One region of the Kribbella sp. NPDC003505 genome, then DNA from elsewhere that is predicted to be linked to it. Evidence: riboswitches for the same ligand, from Rfam matches in the RefSeq annotation. Region 1 holds a riboswitch; the other holds the start of a gene.
What was found. Region 1 has a riboswitch for thiamine pyrophosphate ahead of thiC (phosphomethylpyrimidine synthase ThiC). Riboswitches for the same ligand answer to the same signal wherever they lie in the genome.
Positions count from the first base shown of each region.

Region 2: another riboswitch for thiamine pyrophosphate. It lies ahead of ABZX12_RS15095 (cytosine permease); the one in region 1 lies ahead of thiC (phosphomethylpyrimidine synthase ThiC).

Region 1 is NZ_JBEXNA010000006.1:122,001-126,661, forward strand. Features, by position in the region: gene ABZX12_RS21790 (hypothetical protein) at 1-1,816, shown strand, start outside; gene ABZX12_RS21795 (lysophospholipid acyltransferase family protein) at 1,820-2,566, opposite strand; TPP riboswitch at 2,772-2,906, shown strand; gene thiC (phosphomethylpyrimidine synthase ThiC) at 2,898-4,520, shown strand.
Region 2 is NZ_JBEXNA010000004.1:278,172-282,832, reverse strand. Features, by position in the region: gene ABZX12_RS15110 (DUF3152 domain-containing protein) at 1-517, shown strand, start outside; gene ABZX12_RS15105 (hypothetical protein) at 546-1,352, shown strand; gene ABZX12_RS15100 (alpha/beta hydrolase) at 1,349-2,008, shown strand; TPP riboswitch at 2,026-2,143, shown strand; gene ABZX12_RS15095 (cytosine permease) at 2,139-3,464, shown strand; gene ABZX12_RS15090 (cation:proton antiporter) at 3,403-4,623, opposite strand.

The sequences.
Region 1 (4,661 bases):
CGAGCTCGCCCGGCACTACAAGCTGGCGTCCGTCGGGGGATCGTCGGCGGGCGCCATCGCGGCGGCGGCCGCGGCCGCGGCAGAGCTGGGCCGCGACGCCGGCGGGTTCGGAAAGCTCGAACGACTGCCCGACGATCTGATGGCCCACCGCCCGGGAGGCCCCTCGCTGCTGTTCCGCCTGTTCCAGCCACAGCGCGGTACGGCGTCCTTGTTCAAGGTCTTCACGGCCGGACTCGGCGCCTCCGGCACTGGCCGGGTAGCGCGCATCGTTCGCGCCGCGCTGTCCGCGTTCGCCCTGTGGGCGCTGGCCGGCGCTGTGCCCGGCGTCGTCTTGCTCGTCCTCGGGATCCTCGGTCAGGGCGTGGCGGCCTGGGCCGCGGTGATTGCCGGTGCGCTGCTGGCCGTCGTCGGTGTCGTCGTGGCCGTCACGGCCGGCGTGCTCCGGAGCCTCGCGAAGAACGTTCCGGACAACAACTTCGGGCTGTGCAACGGGATGGCTGGCAGGTCCGAGGGCGGCGCGGAGCCGCTGACCCGTTGGCTGCACGGCAAGCTGCAGGACTTCGCCGGCCGGGCCGGGGACGCGGATCCGATCACCTTCGGGCAGCTGACCGCGGCTGGTGTCGAGCTGCGGATGATGACCACCAACCTGACCCGGCACCAGCCGATGCGGATGCCCTGGCCGGAACGCGAGTACTTCTTCGACCCGGGCCAGTTCGAACAGCTGTTCCCGGCCGAGGTCGTGGACTGGATGTGTGAGCACCCGCCGCCGTTGTCCCCGCAACCGGCCAAGCGGTGGGCCGGCGAGTTGCGCCGGTTGCAGGCCGCCCCGAAGCGGCCGTTCCCGCTCGCCGCCGATCTGCCGGTGATCGTCGCGACCCGGATGAGCCTCAGCTTCCCGTTCCTGATCTCGGCCGTGCCGCTGTACGCGATCGACTTCACGCACCCGGCGTACGGCAAGGTCAGTGCCGCGGTGTCGGAATGGCGGGACGCGAACCCGCAGGCCGGGCCGGAGCAGGCGCTGCCTGCCGTCCCCGCGCCGGACTTCGAGGTCAACTGGTTCTCCGACGGCGGCATCGCGAGCAACCTGCCGGTGCACTTCTTCGACTCGCCGCTGCCGGCCCGACCGACCTTCGCGGTCGACCTGGCCCTGTTCCCGCCGGGCGTGCCGAAGAACCTGGAGGACCAGGCCGAGAACACCCGCCTGCCGGTCGTCAACCAGGGAGGGCTGAACCGGCGCTGGACCCGGTGGACCGGTCAGGGGCTCGGGCTGGTCGCACTGTTCGGCCGGTCGATCCTGGACACCGCGCGCGGCTGGGTGGACGAGGCGCAGTTGGTGATGCCCGGCTACCGCGACCGGATCGTCACGATCTACCACGATCACGACGAAGGCGGCCTGAACCTGACGATGAAGGACACGGTGGTGACCGACCTGGTCGAGCGCGGTGAGGCAGGCGCGAAGAAGCTCGTCACCCGCTTCGTCCTCGGCAACGGCTGGGACAACCATCGCTGGATCAGGTTCCGCACCGCGACGGCCGGCCTCGACACCTGGCTGTCCGGTTTCCGGCGCGGGTACGACGAACCGTCGCCGGACGCCCTGCCGTACGCCGACCTCGCCGGCACACCCGGCACCGCCGTACTGCCGTCGTACTCGATCAACGGCACCCAGCGAAAGGCCGTGAACCTCCGAACCGACGCACTCCTGACCCTGGCCTCGAGTTGGCAGGACCCTCCCGCCGACGCTTTCACCCAGGGCTCGCCCAGCCCGCACCCGTTCCTGCGCCTGGTGCCCGGCACGCTCTTCGACCGGAGGGGTTGAGGTCTACTTCTTCTTCAGGGCGCGGCGGGCGAGTTCTTCCTGGTCCAGGCGGGCAGCCTCGGCGGGGGTCGGTGCGCTGCCGCCGTACGCGGCGGGCAGCCACCAGGCGCCGGGTGGCTGCTCCGGGTACGTGCGGATCGTCTCGTCGAGCATTCCGGCCATCGTGGAGCGCAGCTGGGCAGTCGCCTCGGTCGGATCGTCGTCGCGGGTCACCGTGATCGGCGCGCCGATGCTGATCGAGATCGGCCGGTGCCGGCTGAAGTCCCGCGGGTGGTCCTTGGTGAACATCCGCTGCGTGCCCCACAGGATCATCGGCAGCACCGGTACACCGGCCTCCGCGGCCATCCGGACCGTGCCGGACTTGAACTCCTTGAGCTCGAACGACCGGCTGATCGTCGCCTCCGGGAACACGCCGACCAGCTCACCGGCGTTCAGGTAGCGGATCGCCTGCTCGTACGACGCGGCGCCGGCCTCGCGGTCCACCAGGATGTGGTGCATGCCGCGCATCAGCGGGCCGGAGTACCGGTTGCGGAACAGCACCTCCTTGGCCATGAAGCGCACCAGCCGCCTGGCCGGCAGCGCGCCGTACCCGCCCAGGATGAAGTCGACGTAGCTGATGTGGTTGATCGCGATCAGGGCCCCGCCGGTGCGCGGGACGTGCTCGGTCCCGGTGCGGCGGATCTTGAGGTCCAGCACCGTGAACGCGGTCTTCGCGAAGGCGATGACAGGCGGGTAGACGAGGTCGCGCATCCCTAGACGGTACCGGGTTCGTCTAGGGCATGTCTGACAATCCAGCACCTACTGCGGGGCACTCGGCACGGCACCTCGCCGCACGTGAGCAAAGGCCACGATGCGCCGCATCGAGACCTTCGCTCCCGCACGCCGAGCTACCGCACCGAGCACCTCCTCGCGACGGCGCTGGATTATCAGACATGCCCTAGGGTGGTCCGTGACAACTAAAGATCGCGGGAGCTCGCACCGTAGTGGGCTGAGAGGGCGGCTGGCCAGAGAGAAGACTCTGCTGCCGGCGCCGCCGACCGCCGAACCTGTCCGGGTAATTCCGGCGTAGGGAGCAGCAGCAATGGTGAATGTCAGCACGATCCGTCCGGCCGTCACCACGGGCCCGATCTCGGGCTCGGAGAAGATCTATCGCGGCGAGCTCGGGGTACCGGCGCGCCGCGTGCAGCTGACCAACGGCGAGCACTTCGACCTCTACGACACGTCCGGTCCGTACACCGACGCGTCCGCCGGGATCGACGTCCAGGCCGGTCTGCCCGCGCTGCGGCGCGAGTGGATCGCCGGGCGCGAGCCGCGGACCCAGCTCGGGCACGCGCGGGCCGGGGTGATCACCGAGGAGATGAGGTACGTCGCACTGCGGGAAGGGCTCGATCCGGAATTCGTCCGGGCCGAGGTGGCGCGCGGGCGGGCGGTGATCCCGGCGAACCGGCGGCACCCGGAGAGCGAGCCGATGATCATCGGGAAGAAGTTCCTGGTGAAGGTGAACGCGAACATCGGCAACTCCGCCGTGAGCAGTTCGATCGAGGAAGAGGTCGAGAAGCTGGTCTGGGCGACCCGGTGGGGCGCCGACACGGTGATGGACCTGTCGACCGGCAAGAACATCCACGAGACGCGGGAGTGGATCCTGCGGAACTCGCCCGTCCCGATCGGCACGGTGCCGCTGTACCAGGCGCTGGAGAAGGTCAAGGGCGATCCGGCCGCGCTGTCGTGGGAGGTGTACCGCGACACGGTGATCGAGCAGTGCGAGCAGGGTGTGGACTACATGACCGTGCACGCCGGCGTCCTGCTGCGGCACGTCCCGCTGACCGCGCGGCGGATCACCGGGATCGTGTCGCGCGGCGGGTCGATCATGGCCGCGTGGTGCCTGGCGCACCACCAGGAGTCCTTCCTGTACACGCATTTCGAGGAGCTCTGCGAGATCCTTCGCGAGTACGACGTGACCTTCTCGCTCGGCGACGGGTTGCGGCCGGGATCGATCGCGGACGCCAACGACGAGGCCCAGTTCGCGGAGCTCCGCACGCTGGGCGAGCTGACGAAGGTCGCCTGGGAGCACGAGGTCCAGGTCATGATCGAAGGCCCGGGGCATGTCCCGATGCACAAGATCGCCGAGAACGTCCGGCTCGAGGAGGAGCTGTGCGGTGAGGCGCCGTTCTACACCCTGGGGCCGCTGGCAACGGACGTGGCGCCGGCGTACGACCACATCACGTCGGCGATCGGCGCGGCGCAGATCGGCTGGCTGGGGACGGCGATGCTCTGCTATGTCACACCCAAGGAGCACCTCGGGCTGCCGGATCGCGACGACGTCAAGACCGGCGTGATCACGTACAAGATCGCCGCCCACGCGGCCGACCTGGCCAAGGGGCATCCGGGCGCGCAGGCCTGGGACGACACGTTGTCCAAGGCAAGGTTCGAGTTCCGCTGGGAGGACCAGTTCAACCTCTCGCTGGATCCGGACACGGCCCGGTCGTTCCATGACGAGACGTTGCCTGCCGAGCCCGCGAAGACCGCGCACTTCTGCTCGATGTGCGGGCCGAAGTTCTGCTCGATGCGGATCACTGCCGACATCCGCGCGTACGCGGAGGAACGCGGCCTGACGTCGGCCGAGGCGATCGAGGCCGGCTTCGCGGAGATGTCGGAGACCTTCAAGTCGGCCGACCAGAAGCTCTACCTGCCGATCACGGACTGAATCGGGGCGCCGTCCGGTCCGGCGTGCGCCGCACTCCGGGCCGGATACGGTGAGTGACGGGCTGAACCGATTCAGGTTTTGACCTTCACTCTACGTGAATAAGACTGTAGCCTTAAGCCGTCCGGAAGGAGGTACAGGACG
Region 2 (4,661 bases), on a different contig from region 1:
CGGGAAGCTCGCGGTGGTGCCGGGGTCCGACAAGGCGACCGGGGTGCGCGACAAGCTGACGTACCGGGTCGAGATCGAGCAAGGGGTGTCGGTGAACGGCGCCGCGGTGGCGGCGGCGATCCACAAGACTTTGACCGACCCGCGCGGCTGGCAGGCGGTGCATCCGGTGAGTTTCGAGCGGACGGACCGCGTCGACGCCGACCTCCGGATCATCCTCGCGACACCGACCTTGACCGACAAGCTCTGTCTGCCGCTCGACACCGGCGGTGAGGTGTCCTGCCGCGTCGAGGACCGGGTGGTGCTCAACGCCAAGCGGTGGATCTACGCGATCCCGGCGTACAACGGCGACGTCGAGATGTACCGCAGCTACCTGGTCAACCACGAGGTCGGGCACGCGCTCGGCCACGGGCACTCGACCTGCGCCACGCCGAAGACCCCCGCGCCGGTGATGATGCAGCAGACGAAGGGCCTGGCCGGCTGCCTACCGAACGCCTGGCCGACCATCAAGGCCACCTGAGAGACTGGGCGCGACGGAGGGAGAACCGATGTCGTCGCAGGACTTCCCGACGTACGGCCGGGGCGATGAGCCCGAGAAGCAGCAGGCAGCTGGTGAGGAGCATCACTACGCTCCGCCCACGCCGTACGGCGGTGGCACGTACGCCGGGCCGCCTGCCCCGCCGGAGCAGTTCCAGTACGCGCAGCCACAGCCGTACGGGACCCAGCCGCCGCCGCAGGGCAACCCGGCGTACCACCAGCCCCCGGCCTACCGCCCCGGCGCACCCTACGGCGCCGAAGCGAGCCCGCAGCCGCATGAGCTCCCGACGTACGGCCGGGACGAGCCGTCGCGGGATCCGCGGGCCGCTCGGGTCGTCGGCCTGGCGACGTTCATCGCCGCGATCTACGGTCTGCTCGTCGTGTCCGTCCAGCGGGTCGCGCTGCGGGAGATCTCCCAGGCGCCCGGCTCGCCGCTCAACCACCCGTTGCGGACCGACGTGCTCGACGCGATCGGCCAGCTGCTGCTCCTGGTCGTCGGCACCGGCGCGCTGGTGATGTGGATCCGGGACGTGCTGGCCCGCCGCAAGGCCGGTCGTCGGCCCGAGCCGGCCGAGCTCGCCGGGTTGCTGCTGGTCGCGGTGTCGGTGGTGCTGATCCTGGTCTGGCTGCTCATGGTGCTGTCCACCGGGCTGGGCAGCAGCGACGACGCGGTGCACCGGCTTCCCACGGCGTACGGCTGGGGTGGGGTCGGCCTGCTGCTTCTCGCCGTCGGCCTGTTCCTCGGGTACCGCGAGCTGAAGCCCGACGTGGCGAACCCGGTCGTCAAAGGCGCTCCGGCCAAGGCGCCCTGGGAGTGAGCGCACCGATCGTCCTTGTGCCCGGCCTGGGCCTCGGCCCGGAGTCGTACGCGCGGACCGCCGAGCATCTCGTCACGCCGTACCACCTGGTGACGCTGCCCGGGTACGGCGAACCGGCGGGCGCTCGGGAGGACCTGCATCCGCGGGCGCTCGCGGTGGCGCTGGCCGAGAAGATCCGCGAGCGATCGGTGCTGGTCGGCCACTCGGCGAGCTGTCAGGTCGTCGTCGAGACGGCAGTGCGCTACCCCGAGCTCGTGCACGCGCTCGTTCTCGTGGCCCCGACGGGTGATGCCCGGATGTCGAGCTGGGTCGACCGCGCCGTCCGGCTCGTCGGATCCGCTATCCCGGACGTGCCGAAGCTGGTTCGGATCAGCCCGCAGTACGCGCGCACGACGCTGCCGTCGATCGCCCGCGCCGGCGAGGCGTCGCGGATCCACGACTTGGCCGCGGTGATGCCGCACGTGCGGGCCCCGGTGGTCCTGGTCCGCGGCAAGCACGACCTGATGTGTACGAAGGAGTGGCTCGAGCAGCTCGCCGAGCTCAGTCACGGCGAGGCGCGCACGTTGGAGACCGGTGCGCACATGCCGGTCGTCACGAACGGCCCGGAAGTGGCCGCGCTCATAGAACGAGCGGCCGCACTGCCGGAAAATGGCTGACGCGTTAAACTCGCAGTACCAACCTATGCGGGAGCTCGCACCGAGGATGCGCGGGCTGAGAGGGCGACAGCTGGGTCGCCGACCGCCTGAACCTGACCGGGTAATGCCGGCGTAGGGAGTGGGGTCACTCATGACCGATACAGCTGTTCGTCCGTCGAGCTCCACCGAGGCTCCGCTCGTTCTCACCACCGATGCGCCGCGCACGCTCGGCTTCTTCGACCAGTTCACGCTCTGGGGCAACTTCGGCATCTCGCTGTTCGGCCCGGTGACCGGTGCGCTGGTCGCGGCGTACACCGGCTCGCTGTGGCAGGGCCTGCTCGCGGTCGTCGTCGGCTGTGGGATCGGCGCGCTGGTGCTCGGCGGTGCGGCCGTGTTCGGGTCGCAGACCGGAGCGCCGGCGATGGCATGCCTGCGTGGTCTGTTCGGCCGCCGCGGCTCGATGGCGCCGACCGTGCTGAACATCGCGCAGAACGTCGGCTGGGCGACGATGGAGATCATCGTGATCTCGCAGGCCGCGGTCGCGGTGACGAGTGAGCGCTGGCGCTGGCTGTTCGTCGTCCTCGCCGGGCTGATCGCGACCGCGATGGCGGTGCGTCCGCTGGGCAGCGTGAAGATCCTGCGCAAGTTCATGGTCTGGCTGGTGCTGCTGGCGTCGGTGTACCTCTTCGTGCAGGTGCTGAGCAAGCCGACGCACGCCCTGCCGCAGGACAGCGTGTTCGGCTTCTGGCCGGCGGTCGACCTCGCCGCGGCCGGTGTCGTGTCGTTCGCCCCGCTGGCCGCGGACTACACGCGGCACTCGCGCACCAACAAGGCAGCGTTCGCCGGCTCCTCGCTCGGCTACGGCCTGGCCGCTATCGCGTACTACGCCCTCGGCGTGGTCGCCGTGGCGACGCTGGGGACGAACAGCGAGGACGTCATCACCGCACTGGTCACGTTGCCGGCCGGTGCGATCGCCCTGCTCGTGCTGCTGGTCGACGAGGTCGACGAGGCGTACGCGAACGTCTACTCGACCACGATGGCCACGCACAACCTGATCGGTCACATCGACCGGCGGTGGATCTCGGTCGCGATCGGCGTGATCGCCACCGGGATCGCGCTGTTCATCGATCTCGGCAACTACACGCAGTTCCTGTACCTGATCGGCTCGGTCTTCGTTCCGCTGTTCGCAGTCGCGATCGCCGACTTCTTCGTGGTCAGCAAGATGCAGTGGGACGTGTCCGGTACGGCGAAGTTCCGCTGGCAGCCGACCGTCGCCTGGCTGATCGGCTTCGTCGCGTACCAGCTGGTGAACCCCGGCACCGTCGCGGGATGGTCGCCGTTCTGGACCAAGCTGCAGCAGGCCCTGTTCAACGACCAGCCCGTGCCCGGCTGGCTCGGTGCGACGTACACGTCGATCATCGTCTCGATGGTGGCTGCGGTACTGCTCGGCCGGATCGGTCGGCGGCAGGCTGCCTGAGCAGCACCAGCGCGACCGCCGGGAACACGAGCACGGACAGCAGCCCGGCGCAGACCAGAGCGGCGGCGGTGACCGGGCCCATCAGCCCGGTCGCCACGCCGATCTGGGTCGCCGTCACGATGAACGGCAGCGACGTCGCCTGCAGCAGCGCCGTCGCAGCCGTCGCTCGGGGGCCGAGCGTCCGCACTGCGAGGTACGCCGGTGCGCCGCGGACGACGAGCAACGCGAGCAGGAACAACGGCACCCGGACGAGCGCGGCCGGGTCCGCGAGCAGGCCGCGCAGGTCCAGCCGGAGCCCACTCGTCACGAAGAACACCGGGATCAGGAACCCGTAGCCCAACGCCTCCAGCTTGATCCGGAAGCGTGGATGCGAGGCGGCGTCCCGGTCGACCAGTCCGACCACCGCTCCGGCCAGGAACGCCCCGAGGATCGTCTCCAGCCCGAACTGCTCCGCCAAGGCGACGAAGGCGACCAGCAGCACCACAGCGGCCCGGACCCGGATCTCAGCGGTGGTGTCCTGCAACCGCAACAGCACCCCGCCGATTCGCTGCGAGCGTCCGGCCGTGGCGACGACGAGACCTGTGACGACCACCAGCAGAGCGAACAGCCCCACCATGATCAGCCGTTCGCCCGCACTGCCGCCTTCCGTCGAGAAGACGAGCGACAGCACCAGTACAGCGGCGAAGTCAGCAACCGACGCGGCCGCGATGGTGAACTGCCCGACGCTGCCCTCGGCCTTGCCTGCGTCCTTGAGGACCGGCACGACCAGACCCAAGGACGTCGCTGACAGCGTGACAGCGAGCAGGAGCGCGCTGTTGACCCAGCCGACCGCCGAGAATCCGAAGCCGGCAAGCCCGCCCAGCAGCAACGTCACCAGATAACCCAGCACCGCCAGCCGCAGGACCTGCCCGCGCAGTCGGTGTACGTCGATTTCGAGGCCGGCCAGGAACAACAGGAAGCCCAGCCCGAGCAGCGACACGATCTGCAGCGGCAGGTCGATGTCGATCAGGCCGAGTCCGTGCGGACCGAGCACGATCCCGGCCACGATCTCCAGGACGACCGCCGGGACCCGGAGTCGCGGTGCGAGGCCGAGCAGCAGCGGTGCGAGCAGCGCGATCAGGACGACCGCGAACAGGTTGGTGAACTCCACGTTCGGCATACCGCTTCAGTGCCGTCGACGCGGCCGGACGTTACGCG